Regions from separate parts of the Pectobacterium versatile genome, predicted to be linked through region 2. Evidence: riboswitches for the same ligand, from Rfam matches in the RefSeq annotation. Region 2 holds a riboswitch; each other region holds the start of a gene.
What was found. Region 2 has a riboswitch for thiamine pyrophosphate ahead of thiC (phosphomethylpyrimidine synthase ThiC). Riboswitches for the same ligand answer to the same signal wherever they lie in the genome.
Positions count from the first base shown of each region.

Region 1 (10,571 bases), 1.8 Mb from region 2:
TTTGTGCTATCGCGCGTGGCGCAAAATTTATCATGAACGGGGCCAATCATCGGCTTTCCGGCTTGTCTACCTACCCGTTTCAGATTTTTGGCAACGGCTGGGAGAAAGTGACGCCCAAGCCCGGCGATCTGCCTTACAAAGGTGATACCCTCATCGGCAATGATGTCTGGATTGGCTATGACGCGCTGATCATGCCCGGCATCCGCATTGGAAATGGCGCCATCATTGCGTCACGCGCCGTGGTCACCGCCGATGTGCCCGCTTATACGGTCGTTGGCGGCAATCCGGCCCAAATCCTTAAATCCCGTTTTGCGCCGGACGTCATCGATGCACTGGAAACGCTGCGCTGGTGGGACTGGCCGATAGAAAAAATCACGCGTCATCTGGAAGCCCTCGCGGCTGGCGATATTGCGGCGCTGCAAGCTGGCCATCTGTCAGAGTAACCGTCTTCCGTTCCACATGAATCATTCCACACGAAGAAGAGGCTTTCACGCTAATGACTGCGCTATTTTCCGAAACCACCCGAATCAAGACGCCTCGCCTGCTGCTACGTCCGCTCTATCGTGATGATGCACCTGCGCTGTTCGCCTTTATGTCCGACCCGGTTGTGATGCGTTTCTGGAACCACCCGCCCTGGCAACACATCGAGCAGGCGCACGACGCGATTGACGAACACTGGAGCGCGCTGTGTGCCGGTCAATACATGAAGCTGGGTCTGGAAGTCAAAGAGAGCGGCGAGCTGATCGGCACCTGCGTGCTGTTCAACCTTGAGATTGAGTCTAAACGCGCCGAAATCGGCTACTGTCTGGCAGCGAGTGCGCAAGGCAAAGGTTATATGGCAGAGGCGCTCTCTGCGCTGCGGGATTTTGCCTTTGAAACGGCGGGCCTAAGCCGACTGGAAGCCGAAATCGATCCCCGCAATGTGGCCTCAGCCCGCTCGCTGGAACGGCTGGGATTCACGCAGGAAGGGCTGTTAAAGCAGCGGTGGATCGTGGACGGCGAGGTGTCCGACTCTGCGCTATACGGCCTGCTGGCGGCTAAGCGTTAGCGACCCCCTTCCTATGCTGGTCAAAAATACTGTCTGACTTAATGAAAATTTTGTCATTTTCTCTTTTTCCAAGGCTGTTACTCTTTTAAGCCTACAATAATAACGGGTATCACCTCGCACACAGTGCGGGACAGGGGTAACCTGCAACAGTACGGATAAGGGGAAAAGTGTATGTCAGGCTTAGTGAATGGCAAATGGGTTAACGGCGATGTCGCGGCGGAAGAGATCAAAAACGGGGCGTTCCACCGCGAAGAAACCAAATTTCGGCAAACCGAGCTGGTGCCAGAGGCCGGGCGTTACCAGCTTTTTGTCTCCTACCTCTGCCCGTGGGCATCGCGCACGCTGATTTTCCGCAAGCTGAAAGGCCTGGAGAACATTATTTCCCTCTCCGTTGCCAACCCGCGTATCGCCGATAACGGCTGGGAATTTGCCACACCACAGGATGCCGGCGAGCATGTGGGGGAGATAAACTATCTGCACCAGTTGTACACCGCCAGCGTGCCCGACTACACCGGAAAGGTATCAGTCCCTGTGCTGTGGGATCGGGTAGAAGGCCGCATCGTGAACAACGAATCGGCGGATATCATCCGTATGTTGAACAGCGAATTTAACGACCTGACCGGCAATCACCTTGATTTCTACCCGTCAGAGCTGCGTAGCGAGATCGACCGCTGGAACGAAACTGTTTACCACAACGTCAACAACGGCGTGTATAAGACCGGGTTCGCCAAAACGCAGGAACACTATAACGATGCCGTCACCACGCTCTTCGCCACGCTGGACGAACTGGACGATCATCTGGGTAGCCATCGTTATATCATCGGCGACACGCTGACCGAGGCCGACTGGCGTCTGTTTGTGACGCTGGTGCGTTTTGACGTGGCCTACCACGGCGCGTTCAAATGTAATCTGAGGCGCATTGCCGACTACCCGAACCTGTCGAACTACCTGCGTGAACTGTACCAGTGGCCGGGCGTCGCAGAAACGGTCAATATCGAGCACATCAAAGCGGGCTATTACGGTATTGCCTGGCTGAACCCGACGCAGATTGTGCCGGTTGGCCCACAGGTCGATTTATATCAGCTCCACAACCGCGAAACGTTCGGAAAATCCCGTATCGCCACGCGTTAATACAGCCTTATCTGGCCTGTTCCATTAATGGCAGGCCATTCTTTATTTAGGTCAAAAAAATTGATTTACGTCAAACAAAGGCCCCACTTTTCGTGTGTCGTCTACTGCAATTTACCCCTATTAGCGCTAGAATCCTCCGCCTTTACTGCTCCCGCCGTGGAGCAGCCTGACTTGTGATCAGAATCGAGAGATACCATGTTTAAACCGGAACTGCTTTCTCCGGCCGGTACGCTGAAAAATATGCGCTACGCCTTTGCCTATGGCGCGGACGCGATTTATGCCGGTCAACCTCGCTACAGCCTGCGCGTGCGCAATAACGAATTCAACCATCAGACGCTGGCGCAAGCCATTAACGAAGCGCATGAGCTGGGCAAGAAATTTTATGTGGTCGTTAACATCGCGCCGCACAATGCCAAACTGAAAACCTTCCTGCGTGACCTGCAACCCGTGATCGAAATGGGGCCGGATGCGTTGATCATGTCCGATCCGGGCCTGATTATGCTGGTGCGCGAAAACTTCCCGCAGATGGATGTTCACCTTTCCGTTCAGGCCAACGCGGTCAACTGGGCGACAGTGAAATTCTGGCAGCAGATGGGGCTGACGCGCGTGATTCTGTCCCGCGAACTGTCGCTGGAAGAGATTGCAGAAATCCGCCAGAACGTCCCGGATATGGAACTGGAAATCTTCGTTCACGGCGCATTGTGCATGGCCTATTCCGGTCGCTGCCTGCTGTCCGGCTACATCAACAAGCGCGATCCGAATCAGGGCACCTGCACCAACGCCTGCCGCTGGGAATATAAGGTTCAGGAAGGCAAAGAGGATGACATCGGGAATATCGTTCATCAGCACGAACCTATCGCGGTGAAAAACGTTGAGCCTGCGCTGGGCATCGGCGAACCGACCGACAAAGTCTTTATGCTGGAAGAAAACCTGCGCCCCGGCGAGTACATGAGCGCATTTGAAGACGAGCACGGCACTTACATCATGAACTCCCGCGATCTGCGTGCCATTCAGCACGTTGAACGCCTGACGCAAATGCAGGTTCATTCGCTGAAAATCGAAGGCCGCACCAAGTCATTCTATTATTGCGCCCGTACCGCACAGGTGTATCGCCGCGCCATTGACGACGCTGTCGCAGGGAAACCGTTCGATCCGACGCTGCTGGAAACGCTGGAAGGCTTGGCGCACCGTGGCTACACCGAAGGCTTCCTGCGTCGCCACGTACATGAAGATTACCAGAATTACGAATACGGCTACTCCGTTTCCGATCGTCAGCAGTTTGTCGGTGAATTCACCGGCGTGCGTCGCGATGGGCTGGCGGAAGTCAATGTGAAGAACAAATTTTCCTGCGGCGACAGCGTGGAGATGATGACGCCAAACGGCAATATTCAATTCACCATCGAATCTATGCAGAATACCAAAGGACAGCCGACCGATGTGGCACCGGGTAACGGCCATATCGTCTATCTGCCCGTGCCGGACGATGTCTCGCTGGATTACGCGCTACTGCTGCGCAATCTGCCGGGCACCACCACGCGCAATCCTAACGCGGAATAAACCGGTAATAACGCCGGATGTCGCGTACATCCGGCAATGCCTCCCACAAGGCAATCCTTCCTTGCAGTATGCTCCCCCCTTATCGACCTTCCCCAACCGCGAATCAGTACGTCAGCCGTCCGAAGGTATCGTTACAAAGCTCAGGTTTTTTTTAACGAATATTAGAAACAGATCACATCAATTAGCTGGTCTTGTGGTTAGTATTGCATCGCTGAGAAAACATAGAACGAAAAATAAGCGTAGTGATACTACTAGGAACCACCTCCTTGGCCAGCTCAATCTCCCTTGAGCTGGCTTTTCTTTTTCTCACGCCCCCCTATTTCCCTACCGCAAACATTCCCTGACTCTTCTGATTTCTACCTACCGATTTAGTGACTATTATTAATTCCACTATCCTGCTTAGGAGAAATAGGCCATGGAAAAAAATCCGGTGACGCTGCTGATTCTGAATGGGAAAAGCGCGGGTAATGAAGAACTTCGCGAGGCCATTGGTGAGCTACGCAAGGACGGCTATACGCTGCATGTCCGCGTGACCTGGGAATACGGCGATGCCAAACGCTATGTGGAAGAGGCGATTCAGCTCAGCGCGGATAACGTGATCGCCGCTGGCGGAGACGGTACCGTCAATGAAGTTGCCGCCGCATTAGCGGTACAGCCGGAAGCGGTTCGCCCATGTCTGGGGATTGTGCCGCTGGGTACAGCCAACGATTTCGCCACCAGCTGTCAGATTCCGATGGAAATGCACAACGCGTTGACGCTGGCGATCAAAGGCCGCGCCACCGCGATTGATATCGCCAAGGTGAACGACAGCCATTACTTCATCAACATGGCGACGGGCGGATTTGCCACGCGCATCACCACCGAGACACCGGCCAAGATGAAGGCCGCACTCGGGAGTGCCTCATACGTGCTGCACGCGCTCTTTCGCATGGATATGCTGCAAGCCGAGCGCTGTGAGATTCGCGGGCCGGATTTTCACTGGTCGGGGGATACGCTGGTTGTCGCGGTGGGTAATGGCCGTCAGGCTGGCGGCGGGCAGCAGCTTTGCCCGGAAGCGCTAATCAACGATGGGCTGCTGGAGCTGAGCGTGCTGTCGGCAACAGAGCTGCTGCCGAATATGCTTCAAGCCTGGTTTACCGGCAGCGAAAACCAGAACATGATTTCCGCTACACTGCCCTGGCTGGAGATCACCGCCCCGGATGACATGACGTTTAATCTGGACGGCGAGCCGCTCACCGCCAAACGTTTCCATATCGAGGTGCTTCCAGCAGCGATTCACTGCCGGCTGCCGCCCCAGTGCTCGCTGCTGGAATAGCGGCGCGTTTCGATTATTCCTGTTTCAACTATTCCCGCTTCAGGCGATTACTGTTTGCCAGATACAGCGTTACCACCAGCAGCAGAATCGCCGCGGAATAAATCAGCGTATCCGATGGGCTTTTGTGATCGACAATAATCAGGCGAATGATGGCCGTAATGCCGATGTAGATAAAATAGCGCAGCGGGAAGTGATAGCCGGACTGGAAATACTTCACGATCAGCGCAATGAACTCAAAATAAAGGAAATAGATCACAATGCCTTCTATCAACTGATAGGAGGAATCTTTCTCGTTGGAGATCAGCAGCACTTTCGCCAGATGAAACGTTTCCTTGACCAAAAAAATCACCAGAATAATTGCCAGCACCAACAGGCCGATATTGAGTATCGTCTGAAGCGCCTTGGCAGCCATCGCACTGCGAGCAGAACCTGCCATATGTTATCCCCACATCCTATTTCACATTAACGCCAAGATTTCACAGCAAAGTAACCGGATGCCCCCGCACTGTCACGCCAAAATACGCTTAATTTAGTTTGAAATTACTGGCAAATATGTCACGCAAAGTACAAGTCAATTTACTTATGCCCGTCATACTTCAGGTTACCTGTGCGTTTTACCACCAGCGGTGGAAATGATGAACAGGGCCGATTCCGTGCCCGACCTCTAGCGTGTCGGCCTGCTGTAACGCCTGCTGTAAATAGTCCTTCGCTACCTTGACCGTCTCGCCCCAGCTATCGTGACGCGGCCGCAGCGCCGCCAGCGCGGCAGACAGCGTGCAGCCGGTGCCGTGTGTATGGCGTGTATTCACGCGCGGGGAACTAAAGCGCAGTGGTTCGGCCTGCCGGCTGAACAGCCAGTCCGGGCTTTCCGCTTCACTGAGGTGACCGCCTTTCATCAGCACCGCCTGACAGCCCATCGCCAGCAGCGCCTCCCCCTGCTCACGCATTTCCCGCTCGTTGGTGGCGGGTGATGTATTCAGCAACGCGGCGGCCTCCGGCAGGTTCGGCGTAATCAGGGAAACCAGCGGCAACAGCTCACGACGGATCGACTCCACCGCCTCGGAAGCCAGTAGCGGATCGCCACTTTTCGCCAGCATCACGGTGTCCAGCACCACGAAAGGCACGGTGTAATGACGCAGGCGCTCGGCAACGGTTTCAACAATATCGGTCTGCGCCAGCATGCCAATCTTGGCGCTGTCGATACGCACATCGCTCAGTACGGAATCCAGCTGCGCCGCGACAAAATCTGGTTCAATCCGGTAGACGGACTGCACGCCGCGCGTATTTTGCGCCACCAGCGCGGTAATGACCGACGTGCCGTAAGCGCCCAGCGCGGAAAAGGCTTTTAAATCCGCCTGAATACCCGCCCCGCCGCTCGGATCGGTGCCTGCAATCGTCAACGCATTGATACGCTTCATGCCAGATCCTCCGCGCGCAGGGTATAAAGCCGATCGAGAAAGTTGGGAATAAAACTCCCCGTACCTTGCGACGCCGAAGCTGCCTGCTGCCCCGCTAACGCCATGACATAGCACGCCGCCGCTACATGGGATAAGCAATCCCCCTCTAAGGAACAGAAACCCGCGACGACCGCCGACAGCGCACAGCCCGTGCCAACCACCCGCGTCATCATGCTATCGCCGACGGTTACCGCGATATCTCGCTCACCGTCCGTGACATAATCCACCACGCCGGTCACCGCAACAATCGTCCCCACTTGCCGAGCCAGCTCGCGGGCGGCAGGGAGCGCCGCCAGCGAATCATTAGCGCTATCCACGCCACGCCCCTGTGCGGCTAAGCCCGCCAGCGCCATAATTTCAGACGCATTGCCGCGAATTGCTGCCGGTTTCCACGCCAGCAGTTCACGACAGAATTCACTCCGAAAGGTCAAACCACCTACGGCAACCGGATCGAGCACCCACGGCGTACCCGCCTGATGTGCACTGTTTACCGCCGCCCGCATCGCCTCAGCGCGCGTACGTTCCAGCGTCCCGACATTAATCAGCAGCGCATCGGCCACCACGCTGAACTGCGCGGCTTCTTCGGGATCGACCACCATTGCTGGCGACGCATTCAGCGCCAGCAGCACATTAGCGGTAAAAGATTGCACCACATCGTTGGTCAAACAGTGCACCAGCGGCGAGGCAGAACGGAATTGGGTTAGTGATGTTGCTGCCTGAGCGGCAGAAAAGTCGGCGGGTCGCGTGTTCATAAATCTCCCAACCGGCGTGGAAGAAGGCGGCAACCGGTGGGGCATACCGTGACTTCCCTACGCTGGCATTATCCAGATCAGGTGGTACGGGTATTTCTCAGCCTTCACAAAGAAGGGCACCCCGAGTCATGTACTACGCTTTGCAGAATAAGTAAGTGACGCCAGTAAAGCAAGCCATCGCCCTCCGACACAAAATGAAAAACCACTGGCACGTTGTGACATAGAGAAAAACGCCATAACCCTTTAGACTGGTTAATCAAACCCATACTGAGGAAATTGTGATGACGATGATAAAGAGTTATGCCGCACCGGAAGCAGGCGCAGCGCTGGAGTTGTATGAGTTTGATGCGGGTGAACTGCAAGCGGAAGACGTCGAAGTCGTAGTTGATTACTGCGGCGTGTGCCATTCCGATCTATCAATGATCGATAACGAATGGGGCATGTCGAGCTATCCGCTGGTTGCCGGGCATGAAGTGATTGGCCGTGTACATGCGCTAGGTGACGCGGCGAAAAGCAAAGGATTAAAGATTGGTCAGCGCGTCGGCATTGGCTGGACGGCTCGCAGCTGTGGGCACTGCGATGCCTGTATCAGCGGCAGTCAAACTAACTGCCAGCAAGGCAGCGTGCCGACCATCCTGAATAAAGGCGGTTTTGCCGATAAGATTCGCGCGAACTGGCAGTGGGCTATCCCGCTTCCTGATTCCATTGATATCGAATCTGCGGGTCCGTTGCTGTGCGGCGGCATCACCGTGTTCAAACCACTGTTAATGCACCATGTCACCGCAACCAGCCGCGTCGGCGTGATCGGTATCGGTGGTCTGGGACATATCGCAATTAAGCTCCTGCACGCGATGGGCTGTGAAGTCACAGCATTCAGTTCGAACCCAGCCAAAGAGCAGGAAGTGCTGGCGATGGGTGCCGATAAGGTCGTCAACAGCCGCGATCCGCAGGCGCTGACCGCACTGGCAGGCCAGTTCGATCTGATCATCAACACCGTGAGCGTCGATCTGGAATGGCAGCCCTACTTCAATGCGCTCGCCTATAACGGGAAGTTCCATACCGTCGGCGCGGTGATGAAGCCATTCAGCGTTCCAGCTTTCACGCTTATCGCGGGTGACCGCAGCGTTTCCGGTTCTTCTACCGGCTCACCGCATGAGCTGCGTTCTCTGATGAAGCTCGCCGCGCGTGCCAACGTGAAGCCGCAGACGGAGCTGTTCCCGATGTCGAAAATCAATGATGCCATCCAGCACGTACGTGACGGCAAAGCCCGCTACCGCGTGGTACTGAAAGCCGATTTTTAATCGGTCAAGACGCCTGAGCAATCAGGCGTCTGCTTTTGCAGAATCAGTCCGCCCTACACCATCCTCTGGAGTACACCTGCGGTTAACATAATACTGAATCTATTCAATCTATTTCATGATAGGATTAAAAGGTGATACAAGAGGAGGTGAGCGATGCCTTTTAAACAATATGATCATGATTTCATTGATAAAAATAAGAAAACGTCTTACCCGGTAAGGCTCGCCCTATTATCGTCAACGCTGATCGTTATATTTAATGTCCTGTTCTTAAAGCATCGAGATTTTCAGGAGCAGTTGCACAACAATCCTGGGTTTTATACCGATGCGATCGCACTGATTTTTCTTTTTTTTATCTTATCGTGTACCAGTAAAATATCACTTAATCACACTTCGGCCTTATCCATTCGCCTCGGGCTACACGTATGGATATGCTCCGCCACGTTTGATTTTATGGATGAGTTTGTTTATCAGACTAAATTTATTGGATACTACGTTGAGGATTTACTGAAAATTATTGGTATGTTTGGCGTCGGATTTGGTGTTTATAACCTGATACAGCAAATCAACAATAAGTATGTTGAAGCCAGGATACAGTCATTTAGCGATGAACTCACCCAGCTTCCTAATCGTCGGTTTTTTATTAACGAATTAAAAAAACTCGAAGCAAAAACACCCTATTTATTTATTATCGACATCGATAATTTCAAAGTCATCAATGACAAATATGGTCATACGAAAGGCGATGAAATATTAAGTAAATTCGGCCATATTCTTTCCCGTTTCGATAATAGTGAAGTTGTCGCAACCCGAATCGGTGGCGAAGAATTCGCGATTATTCTGTATGCCGGGACACAGGCTCGGGCAGAGAAGCTGGCAAGAGAAGTACTAAAAAATGCGAACAAAATCATCATTAAAAATATGCATCATCTTTCTGTCAGCATTGGAGCGGGTAAGAAACAGCCTCAGGAACCCACTGAACACTTTATGAAGCGCGTGGATGTTGCACTTTACCAGGCCAAAAGCACAGGTAAAGGCAAGGTTGAATGGGCTCTGGAACCGAAAGAAAAAAACCTGTAGCCCGCCCCTCTTATCCCCATAACACGGCCGCATGGACGCGCCGTCCGCTGAAAGACATCAACGCCATTTTCGCTGAAATGAAAGACGGGAAAATCACAGACCGTATGGTGATCGATCTGCCACGGTAAGCCGCGATTGATTAATATAAAACGAGATAGCACAGCGCTATCCCGTCTGTTTTCTTTATAGCTTAGCTAAGCGTTTGTGTATTACCGGGACACACGAGCTGCTTACTTTTAATATGGTAAACCTCGACGTCAGGACGCGTAAAAAAGGCAATTTCCCACGGGTTTTTAGTGACGAATTCATGGCGTACTTTTTCATAAAGCGGATTGTCACGCGCGATAATAAACGCTTCCCCTTCAATAATGGTGTAGTTCCATTCAATGGCCCGCTCGAAGGTATAATGGCTGCGTTCATCCATCGCAAAAAAGCAGTGCGGATTACGTTTGAGCAACTGAGATTTAAAGGTCTCAGGGAACGTAATCAGGAAGATATCGTTATCCACGGACGACAGGAATGCCAGCACCGTAGTATGCGGCTGTTCGGCGGCCATAGTAATTAATACACCGACCTTATTGGAGAAATCCTGCTTTTCCGTCGGTGGAAAATCAACCATTGGCGTCAAGGGCACCGGCATCGACGGGCGGTCGTCTTGTGGAAACTGATAGCCCGGTTCGCGGATATCCAGCACAGGCGTGAAACCGTGCAGGAGCTGGCACTCTCTCGGTTCCAGTACGACCCAATCGCCATCGCTGGCGATCACTCGCCCTTTGTAAGAGGCACGATAAACCTGAATATTGGCATCAAATTCATCAACCCCGGAGCGATTATCAAGGTGGATAGTTGCCAGATCGCCAACGGCAAACTCATGCCCGTGTGGGAAAAAAACGCGCAGACTGTTATCCGCATTGGGATAGACGCCGCAAATAT
Region 1 covers NZ_CP034276.1:3,500,161-3,510,731, forward strand. Annotated here, with positions in the region: gene EIP93_RS15875 (Vat family streptogramin A O-acetyltransferase) at 1-443, shown strand, start outside; gene EIP93_RS15880 (GNAT family N-acetyltransferase) at 497-1,048, shown strand; gene EIP93_RS15885 (glutathione S-transferase family protein) at 1,220-2,179, shown strand; gene trhP (prephenate-dependent tRNA uridine(34) hydroxylase TrhP) at 2,375-3,736, shown strand; gene yegS (lipid kinase YegS) at 4,152-5,051, shown strand; gene psiE (phosphate-starvation-inducible protein PsiE) at 5,080-5,487, opposite strand; gene thiD (bifunctional hydroxymethylpyrimidine kinase/phosphomethylpyrimidine kinase) at 5,666-6,469, opposite strand; gene thiM (hydroxyethylthiazole kinase) at 6,466-7,260, opposite strand; TPP riboswitch at 7,298-7,394, opposite strand; gene ahr (NADPH-dependent aldehyde reductase Ahr) at 7,542-8,561, shown strand; gene EIP93_RS15920 (GGDEF domain-containing protein) at 8,715-9,638, shown strand; partial or broken gene EIP93_RS23035 (zinc-binding dehydrogenase) at 9,674-9,766, shown strand; gene EIP93_RS15930 (hypothetical protein) at 9,829-10,571, opposite strand, start outside.
Region 1: it holds a riboswitch for thiamine pyrophosphate, as region 2 does, so the genes downstream of both, thiM (hydroxyethylthiazole kinase) here and thiC (phosphomethylpyrimidine synthase ThiC) in region 2, are expected to answer to the same signal.

Region 2 (10,571 bases):
GTATTCGACTCAATTATGCCAATCGCTTTACGGAAGAAATAAGGGAAGGGCTTCGCATTGTGGGCAATGAAGTCGCGAAGATGATGCACACTTTTCCTGACCAGAACGTAACCTGATAATCTTAGGGAAGGGCCGATACGGGTAAGGATAAGCCCCGTATCGGCGGGTTGATGTGCAGAACCGATAAGTAGCGAACGGCTCCGGCCAGCAAGCTCCGTAATCATGCTCAGGCTTGCCAACGACGCTACTGTATTCTTCGTTGCAGGCCGTGACGATAGGCCGAATGCCATGTTGCGCGGCGCTATCCTGAGAATGTCACCTTCCGTGTAATTCTCATTTCAGCTTGCGAGCTGCATCCCAAATCATGCGTATCACGCATACCGATCGCTTAAGATCCGAGATGTCCCTGCGGGAACCTCATCACCGTGTTTCCCTCTCACTTCACGCTTCAGTGACCAATATCAGGCATATCGCCGCGTTACCTGCTCAATGACTATCTGCCTAAATAACTGTCCCAGTCTTTCCATACAGGCTGGAGACCTGCTCGTATGATGGCTTGCGCCACGTCTTCAGGGCGTCGTGAATCATGCGGTGAAAACTGTTCCAGTTCAGGATGGTCGTCGGCGTAGCCACCTGGCTGGGTTTTGGAAAATGCGCTGACGTTGTTAATCGCGATAGGAATGGCATGATCGCGAAAGAAAGGCGATTCACGCGTGGAAAGCGACAGCTCAATATCCGGCGACAGCAACCGGAATGCACAAATGACCTGCATGAGCTGTGCTTCATCCATGAGCGATGCCGGTTCAATGCCGCCCGTACAGGGGCGCAGACGAGGGAACGAGATAGAATAACGGCTCTGCCAGTAGTTCCGCTGTAAGTGCAACAGATGTTCCGCCACCATGTAGCAGTCGGTTCGCCAGCTATTGGACAGGCCGATTAAAGCGCCCAGCCCGATCTTGTCGATCCCCGCACGCCCAAGCCGATCCGGCGTGGCGAGTCGCCAATGGAAATCCTGCTTTTGTCCTTTTAGGTGATGCAGTTGGTAGGTCGCCGGATGATAGGTTTCCTGATAGACCATCACGCCATCCAACCCCAGCGTTTTCAACTCGGCATATTCGTCTTGCGACAGCGGCTGAACTTCAATCATCAGCGAACTGAAGAGCGGTCGGATCAGCGGAAAGACGCGACGAAAATAATCCATGCCTACTTTACGCTGGTGTTCGCCGGTCACGAGCAACAGGTGTTCAAACCCCAGTTCCTTGATGGCGGCGCATTCACGTAGGATCTCTGCCTCATCCAGCGTTTTTCGCTTGATGTGATTGCTCATTGAAAAGCCGCAGTAGGTGCAGTCGTTGGAGCAGAGGTTGGATAGATATAGCGGCACATAGAAACTCACCGCATTGCCGAAACGTTGCCGGGTGAGCTGCTGTGCCCGCTGGGCTAGCGGTTCCAGATAGGCGCTGGCGGCAGGTGAAATGAGCGCCATAAAATCGTCACGCGTCAGGTGTGGTGCAGCAAGCGCTCGCTCGACATCACGTGCGGTTTTACCGTTGATGCACAGCGTCAGATCATCCCAGTCGAGCTGTTCCCAGACGGTTTGAAAATCGACGCTCATCGCCCCACCCCTTCTGTTTGCTGATGCAGAAAACCGGTGAGCGGGCTGGTGGCGCTGGCGATAAACTGCTTACTTCCCAGCCCGGCCTGACGGGCAAGCCCACCAGCATCGACTGCCAGTCTGAATGCGTGTGCCATCGCCACAGGATCGCGGGCAACGGCGATGGCCGTGTTGACCAGTACGGCGTCGGCTCCCATTTCCAGTGCCTCGGCCGCATGGCTGGGTGCGCCAATGCCCGCATCGACAATAACCGGAACACGCGCCTGTTCGATGATGATGCGAAGAAAATCACGCGTTTGCAGTCCTTGATTGGAGCCGATCGGCGCGCCCAGCGGCATCACTGCCGCGCAGCCGACTTCTTCCAACCGTTTGCACAACACAGGGTCGGCACCACAGTAAGGCAGCACCGTGAATCCCTCTTTTACCAGCTGTTCGGCGGCTTTCAGGGTTTCGATAGGATCGGGCAGCAGGTATTTCACATCGGGGTGAATTTCCAGCTTCAGCCAACGAGTGCCCAGCGCTTCTCGCGCCAGTCGGGCCGCAAAAATGGCTTCGTCTGCGGTTTTGGCCCCTGAGGTATTCGGTAGCAGCTTAATACCGAGCTGGCGTAGCGGGGCGAGAATGGCGTCGTTGCCGCCGTTCAGGTCAACGCGTTTCATCGCCATGGTGACTAACTGAGAACCAGAAGCCTCAAGTGCTGCCAGCATCAATTCTGGCGTGGCGAATTTCCCAGTGCCGGTCAGCAGCCGTGAAGTTAATGTCGTATCGGCAATGTGCAGCATGTCATCCTCCCGCGATTGCCTGAAAAAGCAAAATATCATCACCGTCTTGCACCTGATGCTGTGACCAGGTGGCGTGCGGGATAATGGTTTGGTTGATGGCCAGCGCTGTTCCAGGCTGGAGCCGATTTATCTGGCTCAGCAGCGCTTCAACTGTGGTGGCCTCTGGGCATTCAAAGGGTTCATCATTTAGCGTGATTTTCATGCTCCCCTCCACATACTGGGCAATGGGGCGCACGCGTCAGCTGGAGCGTGTTCCAACTCTGCTGTTTGCCATTGAACATCCTCAGCTTGCCGTCTAGCGCAGACGGTATGCCGGCCAGCAGTTTGATCGCTTCCAGCGCCTGAAGCGTGCCAATAACGCCGACCACCGGACCCAGCACGCCAGCGGTGCGGCAATTGCGCTGTGGTTCGGTCGTATCGGGGTACAGGCAGGCGTAGCAGCCAGCGTGATAAGGCGGTGCGAAGACCGCGAGCTGGCCGCTGAAACCGACGGCGCTCCCGCTGATGAGCGGCTTGCCTGCGCTAAAGCAGGCGGCGTTAACCGCATGGCGAGTTGTCATGTTGTCGCTGCAATCCAGCACCAGATCGACGCGGCTGACGGCGCTGTATAACGCGTCACCGCTGAGCCTTTCGGTAATCGCAATCGCTTCTGAGTGCGGATTTAATGCCTGTAGCTGACGCTGCGCCAACACGGCTTTGGGTTTGTCGGTGTCGCTGGTGCGATACAGAATCTGGCGTTGCAGGTTGCTGATGTGCAGTGAGTCATCGTCGGCAAGCAGTAGCGTGCCGACTCCAGCGGCGGCCAGATAGAGCGAGGCGGGCGCCCCTAGCCCACCCAGCCCAACCAGCAGAACGCGGGCGGCTTTGAGTTTCTCCTGACCTTCCGGGCCAATATCTTCCAGCATCAGTTGGCGGCTGTAGCGCATGAATTCGCTATCGCTCAGTCCGGCAGGCGTTGGATGGTGAGTTGTTACCATGTCATGCCTCCCGTCCTTCAATCATTTTGAGCAGCGTCGTGGTGGCTTGCTGCCAGTCTGGTGCCTGAGTAATGGCGCTGACGACAGCAATGCTGCCGACGCCCGTTGCCAGCACCGCAGGTACTCTGTCGATGCTGATGCCGCCAATTGCAACGGTAGGAAAACGGTCTTGCAGATCGGCAATGTGTCGGGTCAACTCGGCCAGCCCCTGCGGCGCTGATGGCATATCCTTGGTTTGCGTCGGGAAAATATGTCCCAGCGCGATATAGGACGGGTTTATCGCCACCGCGCGTGCCAGTTCACGATCGTCATGCGTGGAGACGCCTAAGCGCAGACCCGCTTTTTTAATGGCGGCCAGATCGGCAGTATCCAGGTCTTCCTGACCCAGATGTACGCCGTATGCCTGATGTTTTACCGCTAATTTCCAGTAGTCATTGATGAAGAGTTGCGCCTGATAGCGGTGACCCAATGCGATCGCCTGGATCACATCGGTTTCGGCTTGTTCATCTGACCGATCTTTGATCCTGAGCTGGATCGTTTTCACCCCGACGCTGAGTAGTCGCTCGATCCACTCCACGCTATCAACGACGGGATAAAGCCCCAGTCGCTGTGCCGTTGGGGCAAAAGGCGTCGAGTCCGTCATTTGCTTTCCTCGGTTTGCAGGCTGGTGGCGCTGTGATAAAGCTCGCCGCCGCGCGAGCGGAATTCTTGCGACATCTGCGCCATACCCACTTCAACCGGTTTGGCTTCTGCTTCCTGTTTCGCGGCGTAGTCGCGTACTTCCTGTGAGATTTTCATGGAACAGAATTTAGGGCCGCACATGGAACAGAAGTGGGCGACTTTGCCGGATTCCTGCGGCAGCGTTTCATCGTGGTAGGCACGGGCCGTTTGGGGATCGAGCGCCAGATTGAACTGGTCTTCCCAGCGGAATTCGAAACGTGCTTTTGACATGGCGTTATCACGGATCTGCGCACCGGGGTGGCCTTTCGCCAGATCGGCGGCGTGAGCGGCGATCTTGTAGGTAATCAGCCCCTGTTTGACGTCTTCTTTGTTCGGCAAGCCAAGATGTTCCTTCGGCGTCACGTAACAGAGCATTGCACAGCCGAACCAGCCGATCATGGCGGCACCGATGCCAGAGGTGAAGTGATCGTAACCCGGTGCGATATCGGTGGTCAGCGGGCCGAGCGTATAGAATGGTGCTTCGTGGCAGTGTTCCAGCTCTTCGGTCATATTGCGGCGGATCATCTGCATCGGAACGTGGCCGGGGCCTTCGATCATCACCTGTACGTCGTATTCCCAGGCGATTTTGGTCAGCTCGCCCAGCGTATGCAGCTCGGCAAACTGGGCTTCGTCGTTGGCATCCTGAATGGAGCCCGGACGTAAACCGTCACCCAGCGACAACGCGACATCGTAAGCGGCACAAATTTCACAGATTTCCCGGAAGTGCTCGTACAGGAAGCTCTCTTTGTGATGCGACAGGCACCACTTCGCCATAATGGAACCGCCGCGGGAGACGATGCCGGTCAGGCGTTTGGCCGTCATCGGCACATAGCGCAACAGCACGCCAGCGTGGATGGTGAAATAGTCCACGCCCTGTTCTGCTTGCTCCAGCAGCGTATCGCGGAACATTTCCCAGTTCAGGTTTTCCGCCACGCCGTTCACTTTTTCCAGCGCCTGATAAATCGGTACTGTCCCGATCGGCACGGGGCTGTTACGCAGAATCCATTCGCGCGTTTCGTGAATATAGCGGCCGGTTGAGAGATCCATCACCGTATCCGCGCCCCAGCGGGTAGACCAGACCAGCTTTTCCACCTCTTCTTCGATGGAAGACGTCACGGCGGAATTACCGATATTGGCGTTAACCTTCACCAGAAAATTGCGCCCGATAATCATCGGCTCTGATTCAGGGTGATTGATGTTTGAGGGAATAATTGCGCGCCCGGCAGCCACTTCCTGACGGACAAATTCCGGCGTGATATTTTCTGGCAGAAGGGCGCCAAAACTTTGCCCTGGATGCTGCTGGCGCAGTACCTCGCCGCGAATACGCTCGCGCCCCATATTTTCGCGAATGGCGATAAATTCCATTTCGGGCGTAATCATGCCCTGCCGCGCATAGTGGAGCTGGGTGACGCGTTTGCCCGCTTTGGCACGCAAAGGTCGTGGCAGGTGTTCGAAACGCAGATGATCCAGACCCGCATCCGCCAGACGCTGTTGGGTGAAGTCGGAGCTGACGCCGGATAACGCTTCGGTGTCGTGACGTTCTGCAATCCAGCTGGCGCGCAGCTTCGCTAGCCCAACGCGGACATCGGGTTGCGCAGCCGGATCGCCATAAGGCCCTGAAGTATCGTAAACCGGGATTGGCTCATTGGGTTCGTATTGGGGGTTGTCTTTACTGCCGCCAAGCAACGTCGGGCTAAGCTGAATCTCCCGCATCGGTACGTGGATGTCATCGCGTGAACCTGTCAGGTAAATGCGTTTGGAATTGGGAAAGGCGGTTCCCTGTAAGGTTTCAATAAACTGCTGGGCGGCGGCACGCTGTTCACGGCGACCGGATTTGGATGACACTGCTTTTATAGACAAGGGTTCTGTAGACATAGCAAGTTCCTGTAAGACGTAAAGGGAAGATTGCTTGTCTGGAGCCGGAGGGAGTAATAATGATATTGAGCGTCAGAGCAGGTATGTGGGAATACACAGCCTTGGGCTCAATGAGGTGCATTACTCTTGTTCCCTTCGCAGGTATTAACCCGATCAGGTTCCGCGGATCCCGAATTAACGGTCTCAGCCTGTGCGCTCATAAGTTTTGTCATAACGATTGATTTCGTAAAACAAAACACGAGCACGCTAGGCACTCCGACAAGATATGCCCGTCTCTTAAACGGGCCAATAAAACCCCTACACTGTATGTCGGCAAAACGCAGATGTCAAAGCGTGCCGCTGTTGCCTTTACAGTGTGTGATGATTTACTTAAATAGCGTCAAATGACCACTATTTGTCGTAAACCTGCTGGATCATGTTGTCTTCTAACGTAAAACGCTCTTCCAATGCTTCGCCGACGTGAGAGAGTGCGTGCTGGAATTCGAGGCAGTTATCATGGTCGATGGCTGCCGCCAGGTGGCTATCGTAAAACGCCATAATTTGCTGCGTGTTATTTTGCAGGGCGAGGTCGAGCTGGGTGGAAAGCGCTAATACTTGTTCGCTGTGCGTCGCTGCTTCATGCAGCATTTTTTCGTATAAGTGAAAGTGGCCGGTAGAAAGATAATCCACCAGATTCTGGCAAAAATTATCCAATGCCTCTTCATCCAAAAGAGAAAGCGCTTCCTTGTTCGGCTTGATGCCAACCAGATGATAGTAAGCCACCAGAAGCCGCTTACGCGCTTGTAGCCATTGGTCGATTAACGCATTATTGCCACCAACGTATTCAGTTAGACTTTGTAGCTGGTTTAGCATTGTTGACTCCGTGAACGGTAAGAAATAACTGAAATCCCAGTTATAAAACTTATGTAATCACTCTGAATGTAAAATGCCAGTGAAGTGGCAGTGGAGCAATAAAAAGATATGGAACAGACGCTAAAAGGTGATGAAACCGGCTGGTGGGTGGTTAGCGACGCGGTACAAATCTGGTTACCTCAGGGAGAATTGCCGCGCGGAACGGCAATAGAGTGGTCGTTGCAGGGGAAAACGGCTCGCCAAATCGGCGAATGGCAAGGGCTGCCTGTCTGGCTGGTCTGTCAGGGACGAGATTCCGATATGGCATCAGTTCGCCAGTTGCTCGATCAGGACGTGGGCTTATTCCAGCTCGCGGGGCGAGGCGTACAGTTGGCTGAGTTCTATCGTTCTCATCGTTTTTGTGGTTACTGCGGCCATGAAATGGTGCGGAGCAAAACGGAACTGGCGTGCTTATGTCACCATTGCAAAGAACGCTATTATCCGCAGATCGCGCCTTGCATCATCGTCGCGATTCGCCGTGGCGATGAGATTCTGCTGGCGCAGCACAATCGGCATCGCGGAAACATGTACACCGTGCTGGCCGGGTTTGTTGAAGTGGGCGAAACGCTGGAGCAGACGGTCGTACGTGAGGTGATGGAAGAGAGCCAAATTCAGATAAAAAACCTGCGTTACGTGAGTTCGCAGCCTTGGCCATTCCCTCATTCTCTGATGATGGCGTTTATGGCCGATTATGCGGGTGGAGACATCAAGCACGATCCGAAAGAGCTGCGTGATGCAGGCTGGTTCCGCTATGACCAACTCCCGCAGTTGCCTCCACCGGGCACCGTCGCGCGTCGGCTTATTGAAGATACGGTGGTACTTTGCCGCACTTATCACGAGAACGAAGGCTGACGTGGTACTATTTGCGTCATAAAGCGTTTGCCTTATAACGCATCCGTTTCATCACATCTACCCGGTGTAGAACCGCCGTGAGGTTGAAAGGAAAAGAACATGACTGATCTGAAAAACGATCGCTATTTGCGGGCGTTATTACGCCAACCCGTTGATGTCACCCCGGTGTGGATGATGCGTCAGGCGGGGCGTTATCTGCCAGAATATAAGGCAACGCGCGCACAGGCGGGTGATTTTATGTCGCTGTGTAAAAACGCAGAGCTGGCTTGTGAAGTCACGTTACAACCTTTACGGCGCTATGCGTTAGACGCTGCGATCTTGTTCTCTGACATTCTCACTATCCCTGATGCCATGGGGTTAGGGCTTTATTTTGAAGCGGGGGAAGGCCCACGTTTTCACTCCCCGATCACGTCGCATGCCGATGTGGTTAAACTGCCTGTCCCTGATCCAGAACAGGAACTCGGGTATGTGATGAACGCGGTGCGGACGATCCGTAAAAATCTCGCGGGTGAAGTACCGCTTATCGGTTTCTCGGGCAGTCCGTGGACGCTGGCAACCTATATGGTTGAAGGCGGTAGCAGCAAAGCGTTTACCGTCATCAAGAAAATGATGTTCGCCGAGCCTAAAACGCTACACCTGTTGTTGGATAAGCTGGCTGATAGCGTCATTCTTTATCTCAACGCGCAGATTCGCGCGGGTGCGCAGGCGGTGATGGTCTTCGATACCTGGGGCGGCGCGCTGAGCGGACGCGACTACAAAGAATTTTCTCTGCATTACATGCACAAGATCGTTGATGGTTTGCAGCGCGAGAATGAAGGTCGCCGTGTGCCCGTGACGCTCTTCACTAAAGGTGGCGGCCAGTGGCTGGAAGCGATGGCAGAAACGGGCTGCGACGCGTTGGGGCTAGACTGGACGAGCGATATTGCTGACGCACGCCGTCGCGTAGGCGATAAAGTCGCGCTACAGGGAAACATGGATCCGTCGATGTTGTATGCCGATCCGGCACGGATCGAGCAGGAAGTGGCATCGATCCTGGCTGGATTTGGACAAGGCAACGGCCATGTTTTCAATCTGGGTCACGGCATTCATCAGGATGTGCCGCCGGAGCATGCGGGCGTTTTTGTTGAGGCCGTGCATCGGTTGTCCCGCGCTTATCACGCATGATTCACAGGAGGTGATGTGATTGATACACAACAGCTGCGGACTGAGCAGTTGGCCCGCGCTTCTGATGTGATTCGCCACGACGATTTACCTTTTGAGCAACCCGCGTTTATCGCGGGTGCGGATGTTGGCTTTGAGCAAGAAGGCTCAGTAACCCGTGCTGCGATTGCGGTAATGCGCTATCCTTCGTTGGAACTGATAGAATACAAGATTGCGCGTATCAGCACGACAATGCCTTATATCCCCGGCTTTCTTTCGTTTCGTGAATGTCCTGGGCTGCTCGCTGCGTGGGCGTTGCTTGAACAGAAACCGGATCTGCTGTTTGTCGATGGGCATGGGATTTCCCATCCGCGTCGTCTCGGCGTTGCCAGCCATTTTGGTCTGCTAGTTGATGTGCCGACGATTGGCGTAGCGAAAAGTCGGCTTTGTGGCCGATTTGAGCCATTGGCAGAGCGTGTTGGCAGCCAGCAGCCGTTACTGGATAAGGGCGAGCAGATTGGCTGGGTATGGCGCAGTAAAGCGCGCTGTAATCCACTGTTTGTGGCGACGGGGCATCGAGTCAGTCAGGATAGTGCATTGTACTGGGTGCAATCTTGTATGCGTGGCTACCGTTTACCGGAGCCGACTCGTTGGGCTGATGCTGTCGCATCAAACCGTCCCGCATTTGTGCGTTGGCAACGGCAGCAAGCGGCTAACGTATTGTCGTAAAACTTTAGGAATTCAGGCATAGGGCGTCACTGTGATTTCAGGTACACTGCCGTCCGTCGCCGTTAATGAGCATAAAAATGTTACGTAACCCCATTCATTTACGTCTGGAAAAGCTGACGAGCTGGCAACATGTCACTTTCATGGCATGTCTTTGTGAACGTATGTACCCAAATTACCACGAGTTTTGTCGTCAAACAGAATTCGGCGACGCGATGGTTTACCGTCGCATTCTCGATCTGGTATGGGAAACATTGGTTGTTAAAGATGCGAAGGTCAATTTCGATAGCCAGTTGGAAAAGCTGGAAGAAGCGGTTCCCGCTGCTGAAGATTACGATCTTTACGGCGTCTACCCGGCTATTGATGCCTGCATCGCACTGGGCGAGCTGATTCATTCGCGTTTAAGCGGTGAAACGCTGGAACATGCGATAGCGATTAGCGAAACGTCTATCCGCACGGTTGCCATGCTGGAAATGACGCAGGTGGGCAAAGAAATGACCGACGATGAGCTCAAGGTTTTGCCTGCAATTGAAGAAGAATGGGACATCCAATGGGAGATTTTTCGCCTGTTGGCGGCTTGTGAAGAACGCGACATTGAGCTGATCAAAGGGCTCCGTTCTGATGTGCGCGAGGCCGGAAGTAGTAACATCGGGATAAATTTGCATCAATAACGCGATAAAACGTGATTTAAGGCCTGAAATGGCCTGTCTTAAGGCTTCACATTCGCACCCTGTCTGGTCTACATTTGGGGGGCGTAAAAAAAGTGGCTGTCGGTGCGTGTATGCAGGAGAGTGCTATTACACCCTGAAACGGGAAAGGGCATATCCGTCGCACTCGATGCTTAGCAAGCGATAAACACACTGTAAGGATAACTTATGAATAAGACTCAACTGATTGATGTAATTGCGGACAAAGCTGATCTGTCAAAAGCACAGGCTAAAGCAGCTCTGGAATCAACTTTGGCGGCAATTACCGAGTCTCTGAAAGAAGGTG
Region 2 covers NZ_CP034276.1:285,982-296,552, forward strand. Annotated here, with positions in the region: gene EIP93_RS01280 (aminotransferase-like domain-containing protein) at 1-116, shown strand, start outside; gene thiH (2-iminoacetate synthase ThiH) at 494-1,615, opposite strand; gene EIP93_RS01290 (thiazole synthase) at 1,612-2,397, opposite strand; gene thiS (sulfur carrier protein ThiS) at 2,399-2,599, opposite strand; gene EIP93_RS01300 (HesA/MoeB/ThiF family protein) at 2,580-3,374, opposite strand; gene thiE (thiamine phosphate synthase) at 3,376-4,017, opposite strand; gene thiC (phosphomethylpyrimidine synthase ThiC) at 4,014-5,969, opposite strand; TPP riboswitch at 6,083-6,237, opposite strand; gene rsd (sigma D regulator) at 6,360-6,821, opposite strand; gene nudC (NAD(+) diphosphatase) at 6,930-7,712, shown strand; gene hemE (uroporphyrinogen decarboxylase) at 7,812-8,876, shown strand; gene nfi (deoxyribonuclease V) at 8,892-9,581, shown strand; gene EIP93_RS01335 (YjaG family protein) at 9,659-10,249, shown strand; gene hupA (nucleoid-associated protein HU-alpha) at 10,454-10,571, shown strand, end outside.

Region 3 (10,571 bases), 1.1 Mb from region 2:
GCCGCTCATGGCATCACCGCGAAAGACATCGTGCTGGCGATCATCGGTAAAACCGGTAGCGCAGGCGGCACCGGTCATGTGGTTGAATTCTGCGGTACAGCTATTCGTGCGCTGAGCATGGAAGGCCGTATGACGCTGTGTAATATGGCGATTGAAATGGGTGCGAAGGCAGGTCTGGTCGCGCCGGACGAGACAACCTTCAACTACCTGAAAGGCCGCCAGTTTGCACCGAAAGATGCCAACTGGGATGCCGCCGTTGCGTACTGGAGCACGCTGAAATCCGATGATGACGCGCAGTTCGATACGATCGTCACACTGGACGCCGCGCAGATCGCGCCGCAGGTTACCTGGGGTACTAACCCCGGTCAGGTTATCGCCGTCAATCAGGAAATCCCTAGCCCTGACTCTTTCAGCGATCCGGTAGAACGCGCCTCCGCTGCCAAAGCGCTGGCCTATATGGATCTGCAACCCGGTATTAAACTGACCGACGTGAAGATCGATAAAGTCTTCATTGGCTCCTGCACCAACTCGCGCATTGAAGATTTGCGCGCAGCAGCAGAAATCGCCAAAGGGCGCAAAGTTGCCGCTGGTGTTCAGGCTATCGTCGTACCCGGCTCCGGTCCGGTAAAAACGATGGCAGAGCTGGAAGGGCTGGATAAAGTGTTCATCGAGGCGGGCTTTGAGTGGCGATTACCGGGCTGTTCTATGTGTCTGGCGATGAATAATGACCGCCTGAACCCCGGCGAACGTTGTGCATCAACCAGCAACCGTAACTTTGAAGGCCGTCAGGGTCGCGCGGGTCGCACCCATCTGGTCAGCCCGGCAATGGCTGCGGCTGCGGCAGTGACGGGTCGCTTTGCCGACGTCCGCGAGTTGAATTAAGAGAGAAACCGACATGGCTAAATTTACCCAACACACAGGTCTGGTGGTTCCTCTGGATGCCGCTAACGTCGATACCGACGCCATCATCCCCAAGCAGTTTCTGCAAAAGGTAACGCGTACCGGTTTCGGCCAACATCTGTTCCACGACTGGCGCTTTCTGGATGATGCAGGCCAACAGCCTAACCCTGAGTTTGTGCTGAACCAGCCGCATTACAAAGGGGCGAGTATCCTCCTGGCGCGGGAAAACTTCGGCTGCGGTTCTTCCCGTGAGCACGCACCGTGGGCGCTGACCGATTATGGCTTCAACGTCGTTATCGCCCCGAGCTTTGCCGATATTTTCTACGGTAACTCGTTTAATAACCAGTTGCTGCCAGTGAAATTGAGCGACGAAGAAGTGGATGAGCTGTTCAAGCTGGTTGACGGTCAGGAAGGTATTACCTTCACGGTCGATCTGGAAAATCAGGTCGTTCAGGCGGGCAGCAAAAGCTATCCGTTCGAAATCGACAGCTTCCGCCGTCACTGCATGATCAACGGGTTAGACAGCATCGGCCTGACGCTGCAACACGAAGCGTCTATTACCGAGTATGAAAAGAATCAGCCAGCCTTTTTGAACTGATTAAAAATTACGGATAGTCCGAAGCCCGCGCTGTTATTCGCGGGCTTTTTCTTTTGAAGTATGACGGGTATTACAATAAGGCGGCAATTATATAGAACGCCAGCATACTCAAGAGCACCGCGACCACAATATTTCTGATAAAGAATGAAATCACAACGCTCACTATCGCGCCGAGAAAATACGGGTTATCAGGAAATGCGCGAATAACGCCGTGGTCCATCAAAATAATCGGTCCGCAAATCGCAGTGAGTAAACAGGGTGCTGAATACTTTAACGCCCGATGGAGTAAAACGGGAATTTTTACCGGTACCGCGGGTTCAAGAAAGATATAGCGATTAAAAAACACGATCCCTGCCAGAACGAATATCAATAACCAGCTCATTTTTCTTCCTTAAGTACAGATGCGATGAGAACAGAGAAAAACATGCCGCCGACACCGGCAATAGCAATGGCACCTTCTACCTTGAAATAGCTCAATAGCATCGACAACAACAGGGAGAACAGGACGCCAGAAAAGGTGCTGATCTTCTTTATCATCGGTACAACGATGGTGATAAACGTGGCAACGATAGAGTAATCAAGGTGATACTTATCCAAGTCGGGCACAGATGACGCCATGACCACGCCAAGAATACTGAAGATATTCCAGAAAATATAAAAGGTGAAACCCGCACCGATTAAATAGCTGGTGCTAACGTTATTCTTTCTGTCTTTCTTTTCACTGAGTGCAAAAAGCTCGTCTGATAATAAAAACCCGATAGGAAGCCGCTTTCTTAATTTCAACGTTGAAACGTATTCACGCAGCGTCAGGCCATATATCAGATGCTGTGCGGTGATAAAAAAAACGGAGATTAATAACGTCGCGACATTCGCCCCGGACATGAGCAACCCTAGCGAGACGAGTTGTGCTGCCCCCGCGAAAATAATCGCCGACATCCCGATACTTTGCCCGACAGATAATCCCGACTGAATAGCCATAGAACCGGCCAGAATGCCCCAAGGCACCACGGACAAACAGAGCGGCAGCATTTCAACCACGCCGGTCATAAAATGCTTCCACGGACTAACGGTGTCTTTTGATTCAGACGATGAACGGGCTACGGTGTTTTCCATATAACATTGCACTACCATAAATAAATCGATAGCGGAAAACTAACAAACCGTCTTTTAAGAGTATTGGATAAAGTTGCTTACCCTTGGAATAGAGGGAAAGCCTATTTATTGGTTGCCTTTAGCAAACTCGCCCGGCGTCAATCCCAACGAGTTTTTGAAATGGCGATGGAAATGGCTCTGGTCGGTAAAACCACACGATACGGAGACATCAAGGATAGCATCGCCTTTACGCAATAATTCCTTAGCCTTGCGCAGACGAGCTTGGATCAAATAGGCATGAGGCGTAATCCCCACCACCGCTTTAAACTGTCGTAAGAAGTGCCACACACTGAGTTCAGCCAGCGCGGCCAATTCAACGAGAGCCAGTTCTCTCTCGGGATAGCTGTCCATAAACACTTTAACATTCAGTATGTTTTGGGTCGAAACGGGCAGCATCTGTGGCGTCAGGCGCGTCTTGCTATAGCGCATCGTCAGCCAGGTTAATGACGACAACAGCAACGTTTCTTTCAATAGCATATTGCCCGGCTGAGCAAGCATATTGAACGTCATGAGTAGCTGATCTGCCAGTCCTGGATCGTGAACAACAGCGTCGGGAAACCACGGAATGGAATCCTTTGAACGTTGAAGATCCTGATTAATCGAGCGGAAAAGATCGGGATGCGGATAAATGGCGCGATAGGCCCAGCCTGTTTCTACCTCGGAACTCCCCGTGTGCACATCGTCCGCATTCACCAGAATGATGTCGCCTTTGGGGGCAACATGCTCTGCACCGGAACGATAAAAACGCTGAGCGCCCTGCTCAATCACGCTGATGCAATACGTATCATGCACATGCCGGGGAAAGCGCTGCTGATAGTACTGCGCCTGCAACATATCCAGACCCCCTAATGCCTCCAGGTGTCTGAAATGTGTCTGCTCTTGCACTACCGGCTTTTTCTGCACGCGTTAACCCTCTTATCATTTGTACAAAATTGCTCTGGCGGAAACGACATCTGCGTACTTCTTTATAGATAGCCAGAAACGGCGTACTTGTTTCACTTATTCTATCAGAAGCGGATTCACATCCCCATGCTGGAAAAAACTGCGAAAAAAAGCCAGCGACGGAGCCGCTGGCCATTGATAATACATTCTTGTCTTTTGACGGCTCTTGGCTTTTTACCAACGGTTTACATCAGATGAAACCGGGAAACGCCAAGATTCAATCGCTCGGCCTGCTGCTCCAGCGAGGCGGCAGACGAGGAAGCCTCTAACACCAGCGTCGCGTTTTGTTGCGTAACCCGATCCATTTCTGATATCGCTAACGACACCTGATTGATACCGCTGCTCTGTTCATCAGACGCCAGCGCGATTTCATTCATAATGCGGGTGACGTTATTAATTTCAGCAACAATCTCGGCCATCGCTTTACCCGCTTCGGATGCCAGCGTCGTTCCCTCTGTCACTCTGGCTTCGGATTCTTTAATCAGTGCGGCAATTTCCGTTGCGGCGTTAGCCGAGCGCTGTGCCAGATTACGTACTTCTCCTGCCACCACCGCAAAGCCTTTGCCCTGCTCGCCCGCTCTCGCTGCTTCAACCGCCGCATTCAACGCCAGAATATTGGTCTGGAATGCAATCCCGTTAATGAGCGCGATAATTTCAGCAATTTTGTCTGAACTCTTGGCGATATCCGCCATAGACCCCACCACCTGTTCAACAATGCTGCCACCGTTTACCGCTTTGGCCGAGGTCTCCGTCGCCGCCTCGCTGGCATGGTGCGCATTATCGGTATTCTGCTTCACCGCAGCCGTAAGCTGCTCCATGCTGGCCGCCGTTTCCGCCAACGCCGCAGCCTGCTGTTCGGTTCGTGCAGACAAATCCGTATTACCGACGGCAATTTTCGTCGAACTACTGTGAATCGACTCTGCACTGTCGCGTACCGAGCCAACCGTTTCGGAGAGCGAATCCTGCATTTGCTGGATGTTGTTCCCCAAAATACCGATTTCATTCCGCCCGACATCCACACTCGCGCGCGTTAAATCTCCGTGCGCGATTGCCTGTATGCGCGACACCCAATACTGCACTGGGTTAATAATGACCCGACGAATTAATAAGAACGTCATGCCCGTTAATACGATCGCCAGAATAAAGGCGCCCGTCATGAGCGTATAGCCCAGAGTGGAATTCCTTTCAGCCGTCACATTAATATTTTTCGCCATCTCAACCCGATAAAGATAAGACGCCTTCAACGGCACATCATACTCATCGTCCAATTTAGACATGGCCGTCGACTCAAACGCATTGAGTTCTTCAACATTGCCCTTCTTCGCTATGTCAAACATGGGTTTGATACCGCGTTCGACATAATCGCCATAGCGCGCTTTTAATTCATTATCGCGGGCGAGTTCAACATCAGAGCGAACCGACCTATTTTGATACCCATTAAACATTTGCTGAGACATCGACAGACGTTCTTCTGCCGCTTTCATACTCGCATTGTAGTTATCAGTAAGACCATTACGTAAGTGATTCACAGCATGTAGCAAATTCATACGCGCCGCACGCATATGATTAGCACTATCAACGAGCTCCATTCGAACATTCAATTCCAGCGTCGAACTATTTAACGACTGTTCAGCCTGCTTAAGAAAATAGGACGATGTGGAAACTGCCAAGGCAAAAAGTAGTAAAACACCAGAAAAAACAACGACAAAAAGGGGTGTCAGTTTGATGTTATGCACGCCGGGTGCAGCGTGCCAAGGTTCTGGTTTTTCGTAAATCGCTATTGACTGATAAGGAACATCGCTCATTTTTACATCCGTCGAGTTATTCAAGAAATTGCTGTGAAGTAAATTGCAGGTAAGCAAGAAAAAATAAAATACCGCCACATGTTACATAATATTTAAAGGTTGTGACAATGTGCGTTAAACACAAGATAAAAAACAGTGGGCTATAAAAAATAATTTTATTCATAGGACCGCCATCACAAAAAATCGCCTATAATTTCAACGAAAATAGTTTCCCTAAAAAACAATTTAGAATGAAAACCATTACACTAAATTAGTGAATTATTTTAGTCATTATTCTTACATTAATATTAATTATAAGAGAAAAATAGATTAACGGAGTCATTCTTTTTTATTGAAAACAAACGGGCTTTAACATTCAACATTATTGATTGATTTATTATTTCGCCATTCTGAATATAAAAACATCACGCTACGACACGCTCAGGTTAACGTTCACCTATGCCCTCGTGTTTCGGCACGTTGTCGCCCGTCTAAAACCGATGGAGTAACCCGCCGTAGCATGCCCGACGTCTTTCTCTGCGAGTATGCATCCTCTCCAGTCTTCTTCTTCGATTTGCTTTTGCGAAGCCGCGCGCAGGCCACTCACGCCGTTTAATCGCCAGCAAAATAAGCGGGTATATTTCATTCTCGATTAGCACTCGCGTTGACAACCGTCAACACATGAACATACCATGACCCTATATCGCGATGAAAAAACACCCAAACAAGCATATTCAGGCAGCCATTGAATACGCATTAGCGCAGGGCTGGCGTTTTTATCCCAGCAACGGGCATGCATTTGGCAGGCTTATCTGCGGCGCGCCGGACCACAGTACCCATATGATGAGTATTTGGTCCACGCCATCAGTCCCGGAAAATCACGCAAGGCAAATCTGCCGCAACGTCAATAGCTGTCAGGCAATACTGAAACAATAGAAGACACATACGGCTTACCGAGGAATTTATGACAACGTATCACTTTTCTCTCACGCTAGTGGGCGTTTCCGCAGAGACAGTAGGGCTGGAAGATGCACTTTTTGCCAGCGGCTGCGACGACGCTCTGATCTGCTTCTATGGTAGCGCTGTCTATCTCGAATTTGATCGAGAAAGCCCGCGTTTTTCTACCGCAGTCATCAGCGCTATTCATGATATCGAATCCGCAGGCATTCAGGCCAGAGTCCACTCCGTCGATGCAGCCTGGGTTGGGATCAGTGACATCGCAGCACTATCCGCGCTGTCGCGTCAGGCGATTGCCCTTCTCAAAGATGGGAAACGTGGCGCAGGCGATTTCCCCTCTCCGGTCCAGCGCTTACGCGGTACATCACCGCTGTGGGAATGGAGCGATGTTGCCGATTGGCTAGCCAAACAAAAAAAAATACCACAAGAATTAGCCGACAATGCTCAGGAGCTTGCCACGATTAATCTGGCCTTGCAGATACGCAATGCCCGTCAGCAGGATGAATTAGCACGTTATTGCGCATTGCTCAGCGAAGGTATGCCATTACGTGAACAAATCATCACGTAAACAACGCCGCTGAGACCTACCTACCATACAAACCACCCGCAGCAGCCAAAGCTAGCAGCAGGTAAACGCCATAAAAAAAGCCAGCGAAAAAACTCGCTGGCTGGTGAAACGTCACCATTACTCAGAATTCTTTTTCTCACACCACCTAGAGCCAATGACGATATTCGTCGTCGGACATGTCTTTCAGGTGCCACTGCGTCGCCTGCTGCAATAATGCAATGCGCTGTTGGGTAGACATCCATCGCAACCACTTCGCTTTACAGGTCGATAAGTAGGCTCGATAGAACTGGGACAAACGGGAAATTGCCATAAGCCACCTCCTCTCTTTCCTTGTTAGAAAGTATCGACGTAATATAGGGAAAGATAAATTGATGACTTTAGTGCAGGGAGTTCCTCTTTTATGTCTTCTCCTCGATTGCAGCAACAGTTCATCCGCCTGTGGCAACATTTTCAGGGACAAACCACCGACACCACGCTGCAAGAGCTGACCGGTGTGTTGAATTGCTCACGCCGCCATATCCGTTCGCTGCTGAACGCGATGCAGCAAGAAGGCTGGCTGGTCTGGCAAGCCGAAGCCGGAAGAGGAAAACGCTCGCAGCTCTCCTTTGTGTATACCGGATTGGCGCTACAGCAACAGCGTGCCGAAGATTTGCTGGAACAGGATCGCATTGAACAACTGGTGCAATTGGTGGGTGACAAGGAAGCGGTACGCCAGATGCTACTTGCCCACCTTGGGCGGAGCTTCCGGCAGGGGAAACACATTCTGCGCATCCTCTATTACCGTCCTTTACGCAATTTACTGCCCGGCTCGGCGCTACGGCGTTCAGAGATGCACATTGCCCGGCAAATTTTCAGCGGACTCACCAATATAAATGAGGAAAATGGGGAAATTGAACCCGATCTGGCTCATCACTGGCAGATGGTCTCCCCCCTGCATTGGCGCTTCTATCTGCGCCCGGCTATCCGCTTTCATCATGGGCGTGAGCTCACAATGGATGACATCACCACATCACTCTCTCGCCTTATTCCGCTTCCACTCTTTTCTCACATTGAAGCCGTAACGTCGCCGATGCCATTCGTGATCGATATCCAGCTAAACAGCCCGGATAAATGGCTACCGTGGCTATTAGGCAGCGTGCACGCCATGATTTTGCCGCAAGAGTGGAAAACGCTACCGGATTTTGCCCAACACCCGATTGGCACCGGCCCTTACGCCGTCGTGCGTAATAACAGCAATCAACTGAAGATCCGCGCCTTCGATGATTATTTTGGCTATCGGGCGTTGATTGATGAGGTCAATATCTGGGTCCTGCCGGACGAACCGGAGGAAATGCCGGTGTCCATCCAACTCCAGTCTGACAATTCTCGTCACGAACAGTTAGAAAGCCGGATGGAAGAAGGTGGCTATTTCCTGCTGTTCGACAAGCGTTCGCCGTTAGCATCACGGCCAGAAGCTCAGCAGTGGCTCAGGCAGGTATTTAACCCGATTTCGCTACTCAACCACGCCAATACCAGCAACCAGCGTGACTGGTCACCGGCCTACAGCCTGCTGCCGCGCTGGCACCATCACCATCCCGATGTGCCGCAATCCCTTCCAAAAGGGCTGACTGAAGTCACACTCACGTTCTATCAGGCACACCCTGAATACCGGATATTAAGCGAGATTATGCGCACGCTACTGGCGCAGCACGGCGTCACGTTGCATATCCAGACGGTCAGCTACGAAGACTGGTATCAAGGCAATGCCGAGAGCGATATCTGGTTTAGCAGCGTGAACTGTTATTTGCCACTCGAATTCTCCCTGTTCGCGATGCTCTACGAGCTCCCGCTGGTGCAGCACTGTCTGGATGACGATCTGCATGCGGACGCGCAGCAGTGGCGCAATCACTCGCTGCCGATGGCGGAATGGTGTGAAAAACTGATCGATAGCGGCCAACTGTATCCGCTGTTGCACCACTGGCTGCAACTTCAAGGGCAGCGCAGTATGCGCGGCGTCAGGATGAATATGTTGGGCTGGTTTGATTTTAAATCCGCCTGGTTTGCACCGCCGGAACGCTGAGAGCCTTTCGCCGCCCGACTTAACCCTTTACAATGTGCCGTTCTCAACGGGGTGCGGAAAATTTTTCGCTGAGAAGATACCCGTCGAACCTGATCCGGTTAATACCGGCGAAGGGATTTGAGAGTGCGGCTTATTGCCGCCTCAAAGTCCTTTGCCACCCTATGATTCTCAGGAGTGCAAAGTGTTAAATCAATTACTACACCGTTCAGCCACCGCGCTGAAAATCAGCCTGCCTTGCCTGTTACTGCTCTCTGCTTCGGCCTTTGCCAAGCCCGCGCTTACCGTTTATACCTACGATTCGTTCGCTTCCGAATGGGGTCCGGGCCCTGTCATCAAGACCGCCTTTGAAAAAGAGTGCGAGTGCGAACTGAATTTCGTCGCTCTGGAAGACGGCGCATCGCTGCTGAACCGTCTGCGTATGGAAGGCAAAAACAGCAAAGCGGACATCATTCTGGGACTGGACAACAACCTGTTGCAAGCAGCAGAACAAACCGGCCTATTTGCGCCACACGGTCAGGACACCCGTGCCGTCACGGTGCCGGGCGGCTGGAGCAATAAGACGTTCGTTCCTTACGACTACGGCTACTTTGCGTTTGTGTATAACAAAGACACGCTGAAAAATCCGCCGAAAAGCCTGCATGAGCTGGTGGACAGCAATGCACCGTGGAAAGTGATCTATCAGGATCCTCGCACCAGCACACCGGGACTGGGATTGCTGCTGTGGATGCAGAAAGTGTACGGCGACGATGCGCCACAAGCCTGGCAGAAGCTGGCGAAAAAAACCGTTACCGTCACCAAAGGCTGGAGTGAAGCCTACGGTCTGTTCCTGAAAGGGGAAGCGGATCTGGTGCTGAGCTACACCACGTCACCGGCCTATCACATCATTGAAGAAAAGAAAGACAACTACGCAGCGGCCACCTTTAGCGAAGGGCACTATCTGCAAATTGAAATCGCCGGGCAGTTGGCTTCCAGCAAAAATCCCGAACTGGCAAAACGCTTTATGCAGTTCATCCTAAGCCCAACGTTCCAGCAGGCTATTCCTACCACAAACTGGATGTATCCGGCGGTTAAAACTGATCTGCCAGCAGGCTTCGCGACGCTCGCGGTTCCTGAGAAAGCCATGCAGTTCAGCGCACAGGAAGTCGCCGACCAAAGGACGCAGTGGATTCAGGCATGGCAACGCGCCGTCAGCCACTGATCGGCGGACGTCTGTGGTCGGGGCTACTGGCCACAACGCTGTTAATTTCCGTTGCCGCACTGGCTTTCGGTGCCCTGTGGCTACAGGCGCCCGAAAGCCAGTGGCGCACGCTATGGCATGACAGCTATCTCTGGCATGTCATCCGGTTTACCTTCTGGCAGGCCTTTCTCTCTGCGCTGTTTTCCACCGTTCCGGCGATCTTCCTTGCCAGAGCGCTGTATCGACGGCGCTTTCCCGGTTACCGCTGGCTGCTACGATTGTGCGCAATGACGCTGGTGCTGCCCGTGCTGGTCGCTGTTTTTGGCCTGCTCAGCGTTTATGGTCGGCAAGGCTGGCTGGCCTCTGCGCTGGGCTGGTTTGACCTGAAATACACGTTTTCGCCCTATGGGTTGCAGGGCATCCTGCTGGCGCAC
Region 3 covers NZ_CP034276.1:4,210,651-4,221,221, forward strand. Annotated here, with positions in the region: gene leuC (3-isopropylmalate dehydratase large subunit) at 1-882, shown strand, start outside; gene leuD (3-isopropylmalate dehydratase small subunit) at 896-1,498, shown strand; gene EIP93_RS19060 (AzlD domain-containing protein) at 1,569-1,880, opposite strand; gene EIP93_RS19065 (AzlC family ABC transporter permease) at 1,877-2,611, opposite strand; gene EIP93_RS19070 (AraC family transcriptional regulator) at 2,717-3,553, opposite strand; gene EIP93_RS19075 (methyl-accepting chemotaxis protein) at 3,778-5,397, opposite strand; gene EIP93_RS22965 (hypothetical protein) at 6,085-6,312, shown strand; gene EIP93_RS19085 (helix-turn-helix transcriptional regulator) at 6,341-6,901, shown strand; gene sgrT (glucose uptake inhibitor SgrT) at 7,047-7,211, opposite strand; gene sgrR (HTH-type transcriptional regulator SgrR) at 7,302-8,960, shown strand; TPP riboswitch at 8,998-9,094, shown strand; gene thiB (thiamine ABC transporter substrate binding subunit) at 9,178-10,158, shown strand; gene thiP (thiamine/thiamine pyrophosphate ABC transporter permease ThiP) at 10,134-10,571, shown strand, end outside.
Region 3: it holds a riboswitch for thiamine pyrophosphate, as region 2 does, so the genes downstream of both, thiB (thiamine ABC transporter substrate binding subunit) here and thiC (phosphomethylpyrimidine synthase ThiC) in region 2, are expected to answer to the same signal.